DNA from 2 places in the Streptacidiphilus sp. EB129 genome. Region 2 is predicted to be linked to the other one. Evidence: riboswitches for the same ligand, from Rfam matches in the RefSeq annotation. Region 2 holds a riboswitch; the other holds the start of a gene.
What was found. Region 2 has a riboswitch for thiamine pyrophosphate ahead of ABH925_RS19905 (cytosine permease). Riboswitches for the same ligand answer to the same signal wherever they lie in the genome.
Positions count from the first base shown of each region.

Region 1: another riboswitch for thiamine pyrophosphate. It lies ahead of thiO (glycine oxidase ThiO); the one in region 2 lies ahead of ABH925_RS19905 (cytosine permease).

Region 1 is NZ_JBGCCS010000021.1:117,153-124,567, reverse strand. Features, by position in the region: gene ABH925_RS24515 (Rv2175c family DNA-binding protein) at 1-336, opposite strand, end outside; gene ABH925_RS24510 (NAD(P)/FAD-dependent oxidoreductase) at 375-1,571, opposite strand; TPP riboswitch at 1,654-1,780, shown strand; gene thiO (glycine oxidase ThiO) at 1,807-3,120, shown strand; gene thiS (sulfur carrier protein ThiS) at 3,117-3,329, shown strand; gene ABH925_RS24495 (thiazole synthase) at 3,339-4,133, shown strand; gene pknB (Stk1 family PASTA domain-containing Ser/Thr kinase) at 4,237-6,174, shown strand; gene ABH925_RS24485 (nitroreductase family protein) at 6,283-6,987, shown strand; gene ABH925_RS24480 (GNAT family N-acetyltransferase) at 6,988-7,415, opposite strand, start outside.
Region 2 is NZ_JBGCCS010000015.1:112,342-119,756, forward strand. Features, by position in the region: gene ABH925_RS19890 (DUF5926 family protein) at 1-710, opposite strand, end outside; gene ABH925_RS19895 (ATP-binding protein) at 787-1,290, opposite strand; gene ABH925_RS19900 (glycerophosphodiester phosphodiesterase) at 1,561-2,406, opposite strand; gene ABH925_RS19905 (cytosine permease) at 2,499-4,025, opposite strand; TPP riboswitch at 4,019-4,133, opposite strand; gene ABH925_RS19910 (S1C family serine protease) at 4,404-6,215, shown strand; tRNA gene ABH925_RS19915 (tRNA-Ser) at 6,364-6,451, shown strand; gene ABH925_RS19920 (MFS transporter) at 7,098-7,415, opposite strand, start outside.

The DNA of each region.
Region 1 (7,415 bases), on a different contig from region 2:
GACCTCGGTGCCGCGGTTCTCGTTCAGGGCCTGCGCGGGCGTGCCGGGCAGCGACGGGTCCTCGGTGAAGAGCCACTCCAGGGCCTCTTCGTCGGTGAACCCGGAGTCGCGCAGCAGCGTCAGCAGGCCGGTGATGCCCTTCACGGTGCCGTTGGGGCCGATGAAGGCGGCGGGGACCATCAGGGCGTTGTTCTCGCCCCGGCGCACGGCGAGGAGGGTGCGGTCGTCGACGAGGCGGCGGACCTTGGTCACCACCAGGCCCCACTGCTCGGCGATGTCGGGAACGGTCATCCACTCGGGAATCAGGGCGTCAATCTTCGGATCAATCTGGCTCACACCCCCAGACTGCCATCCCACGAGCCCTGCGCGCACCATCACGCCACGGTGGCGGCCTTCAGCTGCACCTCGGGGTCGGCCGCCCTGGCCCGGTCGAGCGGGGTGGCCCGCTCGATCAGCCGGCGGCCCTGGGCCAGGTCCCGCGGGCGGTCCACGGCCAGCAGCGCGACCGGCGTGTCCCCGCGCAGCCACAGCGCGCCCCAGCCGGTGGCCTGCGACGGGTCGCCGCGCCACAGCAGCTCGTCGCCGGGACGGTGGTGCCCGGCGTACTGGACCATGCGGCCGAACTGCTCGGACCAGAAGTACGGCACCGGGTCGTACCGCTCGTCGGCTCCCAGTACGTTGGCCGCCGCGACCTTCGCGCCCTGCAGCGCGTTGTCCCAGTGGTGCACGGTGAGCCGGGTGGCGTAGCGGGCGGAGGGGAAGGAGGCGCAGTCGCCGACCGCGAAGACGTCCGGCGCCGAGGTCCGCAGCCGGTCGTCGGCGGCGACGGCGCCGCGCTCGTCCAGGGCGATGCCGGAGCCGTCCAGCCAGCCGGTCTCGGGCCGCGCGCCGATGCCGACCACGACCGCGTCGGCGGCCAGCTCGGTGCCGTCGGTCAGCAGCACCGAGGACTCCCTGACCCCGCCCACCGCCGCCCCGGTACGCAGTTCCGCGCCCGCCTCGGCGTACCAGCCGCGCATCCGCTCGCCGATGTCGGCGGGCAGGGCGCCCGCCAGCGGCACCGAGGCGGCCTCCAGCACGGTGACCTCGCAGCCCAGCTGCCGGGCCACGGTGGCGGCCTCGGCGCCGATCCAGCCGGCTCCGACCACCACGATCCGGGCGCCGGGGCGCAGCGACGCCTTCAGCGCGACCGCGTCGTCGTGGGTGCGCAGCAGCTGCGCGCCGGCGGGGCGGCCAGGCAGCGGGATCGGGTGCGCGCCGGTGGCCAGCACCAGCCGGTCGTAGCGGAGCGTCCCGGCGTCGGTGGCGAGCGAACGGGCGTCGGTGTCCAGTGCCAGGGCGCGCCGGCCGAGCAGCAGTTCCACGCCCATCCCGGCGTAGTCCACCTCGAAACGGGAGTGCTCGGCCTTGCCCAGCAGCACGTCCTTGGACAGCGGCGGCCGGTCGTAGGGGCGGTGCGTCTCGGCGCCCAGCAGCAGCACCTCGCCGGTATGGCCCAGCTCACGCAGCGCCACCGCCGTCTGCACCCCGGCCATTCCGGCCCCGACCACGACGACCCGCTGCTCGCTCATCGGCCCCGCCCGCTCATCGCCGTGCCGCCCCTCGGCACGGACATCCCGACACTGTACGGCTCGGGGGCGGGGCTACAGTGAAGGGGAAACCCACGGGAGCCCGGCGTACCGGGCTGAGAGGGAGACGACAGGGCGGGAGCGCCCCCGGTCTCCGACCGTCCGAACCTGATCCGGGTCATGCCGGCGAAGGGAGCGTGCCACCGTGCCACGTGCTCGAACAGCAGAACCCGCCGGGGTGACGGCCACGTCCGACGTCCTGGTCGTCGGGGGCGGGATCATCGGCCTCGCGGTCGCCTGGCGGGCCGCGCAGCGTGGCCTGGGCGTCACCGTCCTGGACCCGTGTCCCGGGCGCGGCGCCAACCAGGTCGCCGCCGGGATGCTCGCGCCGGTCACCGAACTCCAGTACGGCGAGGAGGCGCTGCTGCGTCTCGGGATCGCCTCCAACACCCGCTACGCCGACTTCGCCGCCGAGCTCAGCGCGGCCTCCGGGCTGCCCACCGGCTACCGCGCCTGCGGCACCCTGGCCGCCGCGCTGGACGCCGACGACCGGGCCGAGCTGCGCGAGCTGCACGACTTCCAGCAGCGGCTGGGGCTGGAGGTGTCCTGGCTGAACGGCCGCGAGTGCCGCCGGCTGGAGCCGATGCTGGCGCCCTCGGTCCGCGGCGGGCTGCTCGTCAGCGGCGACCACCAGGTGGACGGCCGGCTGCTGGGCGCGGCCCTGCTCGCCGCCTGCGAGCGCGCCGGGGTCCGCGTGCACCGGGACCGCGCCGCCGAGCTGACGGTCCGCCAGGACCGCGCGGTGGGCGTCCGGGCCGAGGACGGCACCGAGCTGTACGCCGGACAGACCGTGCTGGCGGCCGGCAGCTGGTCCGGCGAGCTGCCCGGCCTCCCGGCCGGGGCCGAGCTGCCGGTGCGGCCGGTCAAGGGCCAGATCCTGCGGCTGCGGATGACCACGACTACGGGGGCACCGCTGCCCGGCGGCCCGTTCCTGTCCCGCAACCTGCGCGCGGTGGTGCGCGGCTGCCACCTCTACCTGGTGCCGCGCGAGAGCGGCGAGCTGGTGGTCGGCGCGACCATGGAGGAGCAGGGCTTCGACACCACGGTCACCGCCGGCGGCGTCTACGAACTGCTGCGCGACGCCCACGAGCTGGTGCCCGGCATCACCGAGCTCCCCCTGATCGAGACCAGCGCCGGGCTGCGCCCCGGTACCCCCGACAACGCGCCGCTGCTCGGCCCCACCGCGCTGCCGGGCCTGGTCGCCGCCACCGGCCACCACCGCAACGGCGTGCTGCTCACCCCGGTCACCGCCGACGCCCTCGCCGACTACCTGACCACCGGCGTACTCCCGCCCGAAGCCGCCCCCTTCAGCGCCACCCGCTTCTTGGAGAAGCACAGCTCGGAGAAGCACAGCTCGGGCAAGCCCAGCCCCGACAAGCACAGCGCGGAAGCCCACGCACCGGACACCCGCTCGGCCGCCCCCCGCACACCGCTTACCCTCGCACCCGACCGCCGCAGCGCGGACCGCACCCTCACGGAGGCCACCCCATGACGGCACCCCTCGCCATCCGCGTCAACGGCGCGCCGCGCGAGATCGCACCCGGCACCACCCTCGCCGAGGTGGTCGCAGCGCTCAGCGCCGCGCCCACGGGTGTCGCCGCCGCCGTCAACGAGGCCGTCGTGCCGCGCAGCGCCTGGGGCGCGACCGCGCTGTCCGCCGACGACCGCGTCGAGATCCTCACCGCAGTCCAGGGAGGCTGATCAGCCATCATGTCCGACGACACGCTCACCATCGGCGACCGCACCTTCGGCTCCCGGCTGATCATGGGCACCGGCGGCGCCCCCAGCCTGGAGGTGCTGGAGCAGGCGCTACGGCTGTCCGGCACCGAGCTCACCACCGTGGCCATGCGCAGGATCAACCCCACCGCGCGCGGCTCGGTGCTGGAGGTGCTGCGGCGCAACGACATCCAGGTGCTGCCCAACACCGCCGGCTGCTTCACCGCCGGGGAGGCCGTGCTCACCGCCAGGCTAGCCCGCGAGGCACTGGGCACCGACTGGGTGAAGCTGGAGGTCGTCGCCGACGAGCGCACCCTGCTGCCCGACCCGATTGAGCTGTTGGACGCCGCCGAGACCCTGGTCGACGACGGCTTCACCGTCCTCCCCTACACCAACGACGACCCGGTGCTGGCCCGAAAGCTGGAGGACGTCGGCTGCGCCGCGGTGATGCCGCTGGGCTCGCCGATCGGCTCCGGCCTGGGCATCCGCAACCCGCACAACTTCCAGCTGATCGTCGAGCGGGCCGGCGTCCCGGTGATCCTGGACGCCGGAGCCGGCACCGCCTCCGACGCGGCGCTGGCGATGGAACTGGGCTGCGCCGCCGTGATGCTCGCCACAGCGGTGACCCGGGCCCAGGAACCGGCCCTGATGGCCGAGGCGATGCGGCACGCGGTCGAAGCCGGGCGGCTGGCCTACCGGGCCGGCCGGATCCCGCGCCGTTTCCACGCCGAGGCGTCCTCGCCGATGGCCGGGCGCGCCGAGTTCGACCCGGAGTCCCCGGCGTTCTGACCCGGACCCGGTGGTGCCGACTTGTACAGTGCTGCCGACTTGTGACCGGGGTGTCGCCGACGTCGCGTACTGCGCCGCCGCCAGTCGCCGTAAACTCCGTGGGATGGACACGACGCTGCACGACCCCCTTCTCGGGCGGATGCTCGACGCCCGGTACCGGGTCGAGCAGCGCATCGCCGTCGGCGGCATGGCCACCGTCTACCGGGGTCTGGACACCCGGCTGGACCGGGTGATCGCGCTCAAGGTGATGCACGCGGGGCTGGCGAGCGACCCGGAGTTCACCGCGCGGTTCATCCGCGAGGCGAAGGCCGTGGCCCGGCTCTCGCACCCCAACGTGGTCAATGTCTTCGACCAGGGCAACGACGGCTCCGCGGTCTTCCTGGCGATGGAGTACGTGCCCGGCTGGACCCTGCGCGACCTGCTCCGGGACCGCGGCGCGCTGACGCCCCGTACCGCGCTGGACATCATGGAGCCGATCCTGGCCGCGCTCGGCGCGGCGCACCGGTCCGGACTGGTGCACCGGGACGTGAAGCCGGAGAACGTGCTGCTGACCGAGGACGGCCGGGTCAAGGTCACCGACTTCGGGCTGGTCCGGGCGGTGAGCGGGGAGAGCGCGCCGACCACCGGACAGGTCATGGGGACGGTCTCCTACCTCGCTCCCGAGCAGATCGAGCAGGGCGCCGCCGACCCGCGCACCGACGTGTACGCCTGCGGCATCCTGCTGTTCGAGATGCTGACGGGCCGTAAGCCCTATACCGGCGAGACCCCGATGCAGGTGATCTACCAGCACCTGAGCGCCGACGTACCGCCGCCGTCCACCCTGGTCCCGGGGCTGGCCCCGGAGCTGGACGCGATAACGGTCGCCGCCACCGCGCGGGACGCGGGCCGCAGGCCGGCCGACGCGGTGGAACTGCTCGCCGCGCTGCAGCGGATCCGCCGCGCGCTCGCCCCGGCCCAGCTGGACGCCGAGCCCGGCCCGGCCGGTCTCCCGGTCGCCGGGGCGTCCGCCCCGGAGCGGACCACGGTGATGCCCGCCGGGACCGCCGGGACGTTCGGACCCGGTGCCATGCGGCAGCTGCCGCCGGACCTGGTGATGCCCCGCCGCCCCGTCCCGGAGGACCGCCCGCTGCCGTCGCGGGCGGCCGCGGGCCGGCCGCGCCGCCGTCGCGGCTGGGCCATGCCGGCCGCGGTGCTGCTGGTGCTCACCCTGGTGGCCGGTGGCGCCGCCTGGGCGCTGAACGGCCTCTACACCCAGCTGCCGAGCGTGCTGGGCCAGACCCAGGGCGTGGCGACGCAGACCCTGCAGGCCGACGGGCTGACCGTGGCGGTCCGTCAGGACTTCAGCGCCGTCGTCGGCAAGGGCAAGGTCATCGGCACCGACCCGGCCCCCGGCTCGCGGATCCGCAAGGACTCCACGGTGACCCTGGACGTCTCCAAGGGCCCCGACAACCCGACCGTTCCCGACCTGGCCGGCAGGACCCAGGCGGCCGCCGAGCAGGCGCTGAAGGACGCGGGCCTGACGGTGGGGCAGATCAGCCAGCAGACCAGCGGCAACGTCGCCTCGGGCTCGGTGGTCAGCACCGACCCAGCCGGCGGTACCCAGCAGCAGCCGAACACCCCGGTCAACCTGGTGGTCAGCTCCGGCGCCGACCCGGTCGACCTGCCGAACGTGGTGGGCGAGTCGGTCGACCAGGCCACCCAGGACCTGCAGAACGCCGGGTTCACGGTCCAGCTGGACCCGAACCAGGTCTACTCGGACCAGGCCGACGCCGGGCAGGTCGCCGCACAGAGCCCCAGCGGCTCGCAGGCCGCCCAGGGCAGCACGGTGACGCTGACGGTCTCCAAGGGCCAGCAGCAGGCGACCGTCCCCGACGTGTCCGGAATGACCGAGAAGGACGCCAGGAAGGCGCTGGAGCAGGCCGGGTTCAAGGTCCAGGTGATCAGGCTCAACCCGTTCGGCAGCCCGACCGTCCACATCGAGAGCCCCAACGGCGGCTCCCAGGCCGCGCTCGGCAGCAAGGTCACCATCACACTGCTCTAGGGTCTCCCCGGGCGCAGTTCGGCCGTCGGACGGAACGTTCCTGACGGCTCGTCGCAACCACGGCCCCGCCGACTCCCGCCCGCGGGATGCTCCGTAGTATTCGTGCGCATGACCTCACCTGTCGCAGCCGATCTGTTCGACACCATGGCCACGATGCGTGCCATGCGGCGGCTCAGTGCCGAGCCGGTGCCGGACGAGCTGCTGGAGCGGCTGGTCCAGGCCGCCGTCTACGGTCCCAGCGGCTCCAACGCGCAGGACTACCAGTACGTGGTGGTGACCGACCGTCAGGTGATGGCCACGCTGGCCCCCCTGTGGGCCCGCTGCGTGGACGCCTACCTGGCCTCGGCCGGCCGGGCCACCACCGCCGCGATGGACGACGCCGCGTACGAGCGGATGCGGGCGGCGATCGAGTACCAGCGCGACCACTTCGCCGACACCCCGGCGCTGATCATCCCCTGCTACCGGGCCCCCAAGCTGACCGCCGACCTGGACGGGCTGCGCGGCATGGTCGCCCAGCTCGGCACCGCCGGGCTGGGCCGGCTGGCGGCCCGCGGCGGCCGGTTCAGCCTGCTCGCGGAGGCCTCCAGCGTCTACCCGGGCGTGCAGAACCTGCTGCTGGCGGCGCGCGCGCTGGGCCTGGGGGCGAACCTGACCATCTGGCACCTGATGCTGGAGCGCGAGTGGAAGGCCGCCCTGGGCATCCCCTCCGAGGTGCACACCTTCGCGGTCATCCCGGTCGGCCGCCCGCTGGGCAGCTTCGGACCGGTCCGCCGCCGCCCGGTCGCCGACGTCCTGCACCGCGACCGCTGGTAGCTACGCACGGTCCAGGCGGTGCACCACGCTGACGCCCGACTCGCCGGGGGCCGCGCCGCGGGCGGCGTCCGGAGTCCGGGACACCACCGTGTATCCGAGCCGCTGCGGCACCGCGCCGCTGGCCTTGTTGGCCTCGTCGTGGTGGATCTCGACGTGGGTGACCCCGGGCAGCTCGAACGCGGCCCGCGTCAGCGCGGCGACGGCCATGGTCACCAGCCCGCGCCCGGTCCAGCCGGGGTGCAGCCAGTAGCCGATCTCCAGCCCGCCGGGCCCGATCCGCCGCACCAGGCTGGCCGAGCCGACCGGGCGGCCGTCGCTCACGATCGCATAGTTGAACGCCCGCCCGTCCTCCCACTCGTCCTGCGCGGCGACCAGGTACTGCAGCGCGCTGTCGCGGGAGTGCTCGGCCGCCCACGGCATCCACGGCC
Region 2 (7,415 bases):
TAGGGCATCACCCAGCGCAGGTGGTTCTTGTCCGGGACCGAGCACCAGTAGGCGGTGTCCACCGAGGACAGCCGAACCGTGGGAATGACCGCGGCGTTGGCCTGCTCCAGCGAGGCTGCCACCTCTCCGGTGGCCGCATCCGCGTCCTCCAGCCAGAACTCGAAGCCGGTGTGCACGGTGGGCTCGAACCCGGCCGAGAGGTCGAGCAGGTCCTGCAGCCGGGGCGCGTCGGCCAGCGGGCGGCGCGGCGGCACGGGCGTTCCCGGCTTCGCCGCCAGCGCCTGGACCAGCGCGTCCGCCGCGTCCCTGCTGATGTCGCCGGAGGAGCTGTTGGTCTGCAGCCCGAGCAGCACGCTGCCGTCCTGGCGGCGCATCGCCGGCCAGGCCATCGGCAGCACGGTGGCCAGCAGCACCGACGGCACCTCGCCGTCGGCGCCGGCCAGGGCCTCCGCCGTCAGCGTCAGCGGCACCGTCGCGGCCGGGACCAGCTCGCGCAGGGCCACCCAGTCGCCCTCGCCGGGCAGGCCCTCGAACGGACGCTGCACCAACTCCTGGACGGCGTGCGACGCCTCGCGCCCGTGGCAGGCCTTGTAGCGGCGGCCGGAGCCGCACGGGCATGCCTCCCGTGCGCCGACCACCGGGACCGTCCCGGTCGCGGCTGCGGTGGACTGAGCGCGCGCGGGCGCCTTCTTCGCGGGCTTCTTGGCCATGGTGCGGATCTCCAGGTGGGCGACTGCTGTGCGGTGGCTCTGCAGCCCCCGAGCGTAGTCGTCCCGGCGGTCCCCGCTACGCCGTCCCCGACGCGGCGCCGCCGCGTCGCGCGTGCCGGGCCCGCACCGGCAGCACCGCCCAGACCGTGACCTCGCCGGGCGCGTCCCTGACCCCCCAGTCGCTGGCCAGCTGCCCGACGATGCCCAGGCCGCGGCCGCCGCGCGCGGTCAGCGAGGGGCTGCCCCGCCGCGGCCGGGTCGGCCCGCCGCCGTCGGTGACCTCCACCGTGAGCAGTCCGTCGCTGTGCAGCTCCCAGCCGACCACGACCCGCCCGTCGTCCTCGACCAACTGCTCCGGCGGGCACTCCAGCACCACTTCCAGAGGACGGGCGTGCCGGCAGGCGTTGCTCAGCAGTTCGGAGAGTATGAGGACGGCGTCGTCGATGACGACCTCCGGCACCTGGTGCTCGGCGAGATCCTTACGCAGTCGGCGTCGTGCGGCACTCACACTCGATGGACCATGGGGTACTGCCATGGTCGCCGAAGAAGTCGGCACATCACGCGCTACCACCAGCGCCACCCCCGGACCTCCTCCTCAGCTGTCAGCCAGGGTGTGAATGCCCGGTGCGAGCATGGCGGAAACGAGAATAGAAGGACCTCGGGACGTCAAGAAGGCGCAACAAGTCGAGGCTCCGGCATGCATTTCACGAAGCGTAGCCGGATGGTGACGGAGCGTTTGTCCGGGGTGGTGAAATATGGCGCGCAGGGGGAAATTCAAGCCATTCCCACGCGCCCGCGCACGCCTACGGCGGAGTGTCCGGAAAGACCTACTGACTCGGTATGGTCCGCACTACCGGCCCAACTGGTCAAGTACCTGGCGCGGATGATTCGTGATGATGGTGTCCACACCCAGCCGCAGGCACAGCTCCACGTCCTCCGGGTCGTCCACGGTCCAGACGTGGACCCGCTGGCCGGCGCGGTGCAGCGCGGCCACGTAGCCGGGGTTGGCCCGCACCAGGTCGATGCCGGGCCCGGCGATCCTGGCCCCGTAGGGGAGGCTGCCGTCGCGGAACCGCAGCGGCACCCGCTCCATCAGGAAGACGGTGGGGATGGCGGGGGCCAGTTCGCGCACCCGGCGCAGCGAGAGCTGCGAGAAGCTCATGATCCGCACCGGGGAGCGCTCGCCGCTGCTCGGGGTGACCAGATCGAATCGGTGCAGCATCTCCAGGAGTTTGCGTTCCACCAGGCCCGCCCAGCGGGTGGGGTGCTTGGTCTCGATGGCGAGCTCGATCCGCCGGCCGCAGCTGGTGGCGTACTCCAGCAGCCGCTCCAGGGTGAGCACCGAGGTGTGTCCGGCGTCGGCCCAGTCCGCCTCGCCGACCTCGCCCTCGGCGGCCTTCCAGGAGCCGAAGTCCAGCTCGGACAGCTGCGCCAGCTCCAGGGTCGACACCACCCCCCGGCCGTTGGAGGTGCGGTCCACCCGGCGGTCGTGGACGCACACCAGGTGACCGTCGGCGGTCAGCCGCACGTCGCACTCCAGCGCGTCCGCACCCTGCTCCACCGCGAGCCGGTACGCCGCCAGGGTGTGCTCAGCCAGCGTGCCGGACGCGCCGCGATGGGCGACGACCCGGGTCGTCGCCCGGTTCGGGACGGCGGGGACGGCGGCGGAGAGGCGTGTGGAGGGTCTGTCGGACACGCCACCACGATAGACGGGGAAGTGTCCGGACCCCGGTCGTGGCAGGTGAATTCTGACGGTATGCCCGGTTAACGGCCCCACTGGCCCCACCGCTACCGGCCGCGCCGCAGCAGCGGGGTCATCGCCCAGGTGATCAGCGCCGGAACGAGGAAGGAGAACAGCGATGCCGACGTCCACACCTGCGGGTGGATGTGGGTGAGGTTCTGCGCCTTGGCCCAGAAGGTCGGCCAGAAGCTCATCCACCCGGTCAGCGCGGCCGGCGCGATCAGCTGGTAGACCGCGAAGCCGACCGCCCACGGCAGCAGCGTCAGCCAGCGCGTCGGCGCGCCCTCGGAAAGATCCCACCCGCCCTCCCGTCGCCCGCCACCACCCTTGTCCGACGCGCTTCGCGCGGCACCTTCTTCCCGTCGCCCGCCACCACCCTTGTCCGACGCGCTTCGCGCGGCATCTTCCTCCCGTCGCCCGCCACCACCCTTGTCCGACGCGCTTCGCGCGGCATCTCCTTCGCGCTTGCCCGCGCCGAAGAAGAAGTCCACCGCCAGCACCGCCGACAACGGCACGAACACCGCGCCGATCAGCCCGAGGAACGCCTCGTACCCGCTGAAGTCGGTGACCTGCAGGGCCAGCCCGGTGACCAGCACGCCCAGGCCGACGCTGAGGAAGCGCCGGTCCACCCTCGGGAAGAGGTTCTGCAGCGACATCGCCGTCGAGTAGACGTTGGCGAAGGACTGGTCGGTCTCGCGCAGCACCAGCACCGCGAAGAACAGCCAGCCGGCGGTGATGCCCATGAAGGTGGTGAAGATCTTGTTCGGGTCGCCGCCGACCTGCAGCAGCGCCAGCAGCCCGACCACGTAGCACCACACCTGCGAGACCGTGTAGCCGCTGAACGCGCCCCAGAACGAGCTGCGCGTGGTCCGCGCGTGCCGGGTGTAGTCCGCCGCCAGCGGGACGAAGGAGATGGAGACCGCGATCACCGAGTCCACGGCCGGCAGGAAGCCGGTCCAGTTGCCCGGGTTCGGGTTCGGCACACCACGGCGCAGCAGCTCCACGGTGAAGAAGAGCATGGCGACACCGACCGCGATCGCCACGTAGCGGCGCAGCACGGCGATGGAGCCCAGCGGACGGATCGTCATCAGTGTCGTCAGCGCGCCCGCCAGCACCACGTACACCCAGTGCGGCCCGCCCTTGAACAGCGCGTCGGCGCCCATCGCGATGACGGTCAGCTCGAACACGCCCCAGCCGAGGCACTGCACGATGTTGAGCACGGTCGGCAGGTAGGACAGCCGGGTGCCGAACAGCCCGCGCAGGATCGCCATCGCCGGCGCACCGGTCCTGGTGCCGATCACCGCCGCGACGCCGAGCATCAGCGCGCCGATCACCGTGCCCAGGACGATCGCCGTCAGCGACGCGGCCACGGAGAGGTCCTTGTTGTTGAACACCAGCACGGTCGCGGCGCTCTGGAAGCCGATCAGGCTGACGCCCAGGTTCGTCCAGAACGCGGCCTGGTCGCGGAAACCGAGAGGGCGCGGCGGCTCGGTGTCCAGCAGCAGTGGCGCCTCCGGACGGGGGCCCGCGGGTGGTCCGGTGTCCAGGACAGGGGACGGCGAAACAGACGTCACGAGACTCAGCTCCCTACGCCGGCATTACCCGGTCAGGTTCAGGCGGTCGGCGCCCCGTGGTCGGCGCCCTCTCAGCCTGGATGGGTCCAAGCTCCCGCGTATATCAGTTCGGATGTCATGGTAGGGGCATACGCTGGCGGGGCCAATATGGCGTCCGCCCCTCGGACTGCCATCCTCCGCTTCCGCCGGGCGCGTGCCGGCGGGAAAGCGTGCCGGTCGGGACGGTCGCTCATGAAGCTCTCAGTCGGCTGCGCTATAGATGCGGACAGGCAGCCAGAGGGCGGCAGGCATGCGGCCGGCGCACGGCTGGCGCTTACGATGCCCTGACACTGGGTGGGCAATGCTTGGGGCCGAGGTCCCGCAATGAGGAGGTCATTCGTGAGCACCGAGCACGAGGGTGGGCACGCCGGTTCGGACCGGCAGGCGCCCGCCGGTGGCGGATCGGTGGGGCAGCCCTCCGACGCGCAGGACCGCGTCGCCCCGACCGAGGCTGCCACGGCGACCCCCGGTGCGGCCGAGGCTGACGACACGGTGGTCGGCGGCACCGCAGTGGCCGACGACACCGTGGTGACCGACGTGACCGTGGTGCAGCCGCTCGTGGCAGCTCCGGCCCCGCAGCCTCCGTACGCTCCGCAGACTCCCGCGCAGACTCCGCCGCCGGCCGCGGCGCCGAGCTACCCGGTCGAGCCCCCGGCCGACCCGGCGCTGGCCGGGTTCCCGCCGCCGATGGCGCCGCCGCCCGCGGCCCCGGCGACGGCGCCGGCCTATGCGCCCGCGCCGCCGGCCGCTCAGCAGCCGCCCGCACAGCCCTACGCCGCGCCGCCCGCCCCCGAGTTGCCGCCGACCCCGCCGGCCCTCCCGTCGTACGGCACGCAGGAGCTTCCGCAGCCCGCCCCGGGCGGTTACGCCGGTGGCAACGGTGGCAACGGTGGCAACGGTGGCAACGGTGGCAACGGTGGTGCGGGTTACGGCGGCGGCGCCGAGTACCCCGCCGCCGGCCCGGTCCCGCCTTACCCGCCCTACGGCGAGGTCACCGGCCTCGGCGAGCCCTACCCGACCGCGCCGCCGAAGAAGCGACGCGGCGGCATGGTCGCGCTGCTCTGCGCGACGGCGCTGATCGCGGGCGGCATCGGTGGCGGCATCGGCTCCTGGCTGGAGACCCGTAACAGCTCCGACGGCAGCACCACGGTCTCGTCCTCCTCCTCGGTCGACCCCAAGGCCCTCAGCCGCGCGCCCGACAGCATCGCCGGCATCGCCGCCCGCGCGCTGCCCAGCGTGGTCACCATCGAGGCGAGCAACTCGCAGGAGTCGGGCACCGGCACGGGCTTCGTGTACGACACCCAGGGCCACATCCTGACCAACAATCACGTGGTGGCCCCGTCGGACAACGGCGGCAAGCTGACCGTGAAGTTCTCCGACGGCAGCAGCTACCCGGCCACCATCGTCGGCCGGGCCTCCGGCTACGACGTCGCGGTCATCAAGCTGACCCAGACGCCGAAGAAGCCGCTGGTGCCGCTGGCGCTCGGCAACTCCGACCAGGTCGCGGTCGGCGACACCACCATCGCGATCGGTGCGCCCTTCGGCCTGTCCGGCACGGTCACCTCGGGCATCGTCAGCGCGAAGAACCGTCCGGTCGCCTCGGGTGACGAGACCGGCGCGCAGACCTCGTACATGAACGCCCTGCAGACCGACGCCTCGATCAACCCGGGCAACTCCGGCGGCCCGCTGATGAACGCTCAGGGGCAGGTCATCGGGATCGACTCGGCGATCCAGTCCACCGGCAGCAACAGCACCAGCGGCGGCCAGTCCGGCAGCATCGGCCTGGGCTTCGCGATCCCGATCAACCAGGCCCGGTGGGTCGCCGACCAGCTGATCAAGACCGGCAAGCCGGTCTACCCGATCATCGGGATCCTGCGCGACGACACCTACACCGGCGTCGGCGCGAAGATCGCCTCGACCCCGGTCCAGGGTGTCCCGGCGATCACCGCCGGCGGCCCCGCCGACAAGGCCGGCCTCAAGCCGGGCGACGTGATCACCGCACTCGGCGGCGTCCAGATCGACAGCGGCCCGACCCTGGTCAGCGAGATCTGGTCGCACCACCCGGGCGACACCGTCGACGTCACGTACACCCGTGACGGAAGCAGCCACACCACGTCGCTCACCCTGGGCTCCCGCGTCGGCGACCAGTAACCCCCCCGGCGCGACCCGGCCCCGGCCCCGTACGGCGACCCTCCCCGCCGCCGTACGGGGCCCAATGCCGCCCACGCAGCACCCGACTCATGAGAAGATCCCTGGGCACGGTCATCCACGGGGCTCGCCCGGTGCCATGTCCGCGCCTGGAGAGCTGCCCGAGCGGCCTAAGGGAACAGTCTTGAAAACTGTCGTGCGGTGACCCCGTACCGAGGGTTCGAATCCCTCGCTCTCCGCAGGTAGGAATGCCCAGGTGGGGGCGGGTCTCGGCTGGATTCCGATACCCGCCCTTCTCGATTCCTGTCTCACGGGTGTTCGTTGGACCGGATTCGGGCTCGACACCGCTTGTGGGATGGCTGCCGGGGCGTCCGAGGACGGCGTGGGTGACGTGCTGTGGACGGCCGTGGACTTGTGTCCACGGCGGTTTGTGCAGGGGACCTTGATGCCCCGCAGGGGTGGCGGGGGCCAGCCCGAAGGCTGACCCCCGATAGATCAGAGCCCCTGGCCTTGCGCCGCTGCTGGAGCTGCGCTGCGATCTTCGTGTCCGTGCGGAGCTTGTCGGGGGTGCCGGTGAAGGCCCGGACACGCTCAAGCAGGACGCGGTCCTCCCGCTCGGTGAGCTTGGGCGCCACGAGCGCCACCAGCTGGCAGTGGTTCCGGTCGACGACCAGGGCTACATCACCGTCCGGAACGCCCACGGCACCGTGAACGTGATTGTGGGACTTGGAAGGGCTACTACGCCTGAACGTGCTGGTACCGTGCAGCCCCGCGTCCGCTGGGACTGCAGGCACGAGCTGCTCGCGCACTCGCCAGAGCTGTCCGGGAGTTGAGTGTCGCCGACCGCCTACCCGCGACTCGCGGGCCGAGCCCATCACGTGATCGTCAGCCTTGGGTTGTCCGCTCGCGCGGCGCGGAGAGCGCGGGGATCAGGACGGCGAGCACGGCCACGATGGCGAGCGCCCAGAATGCGGCGTTCTCACCGACGGAGGAGGCCGCGAGAACTGCTGACAGGGCGGCGATCCCGTTGATTCCGGCGGCGGAGCCGATGTTCCGCAGCATGGTTGCCGAGGACGTGGCGAGGCCGAGTTGCTCTGTGGATGCCTGATCTTGCAAGAGTGCGAGGGCTGCCGCGGTCACCGCGCCGGTGCCGACGCCCGCTGCCGCGCCGGCGACCCACGGCAGCTGGCCGGTGGCGCTGCA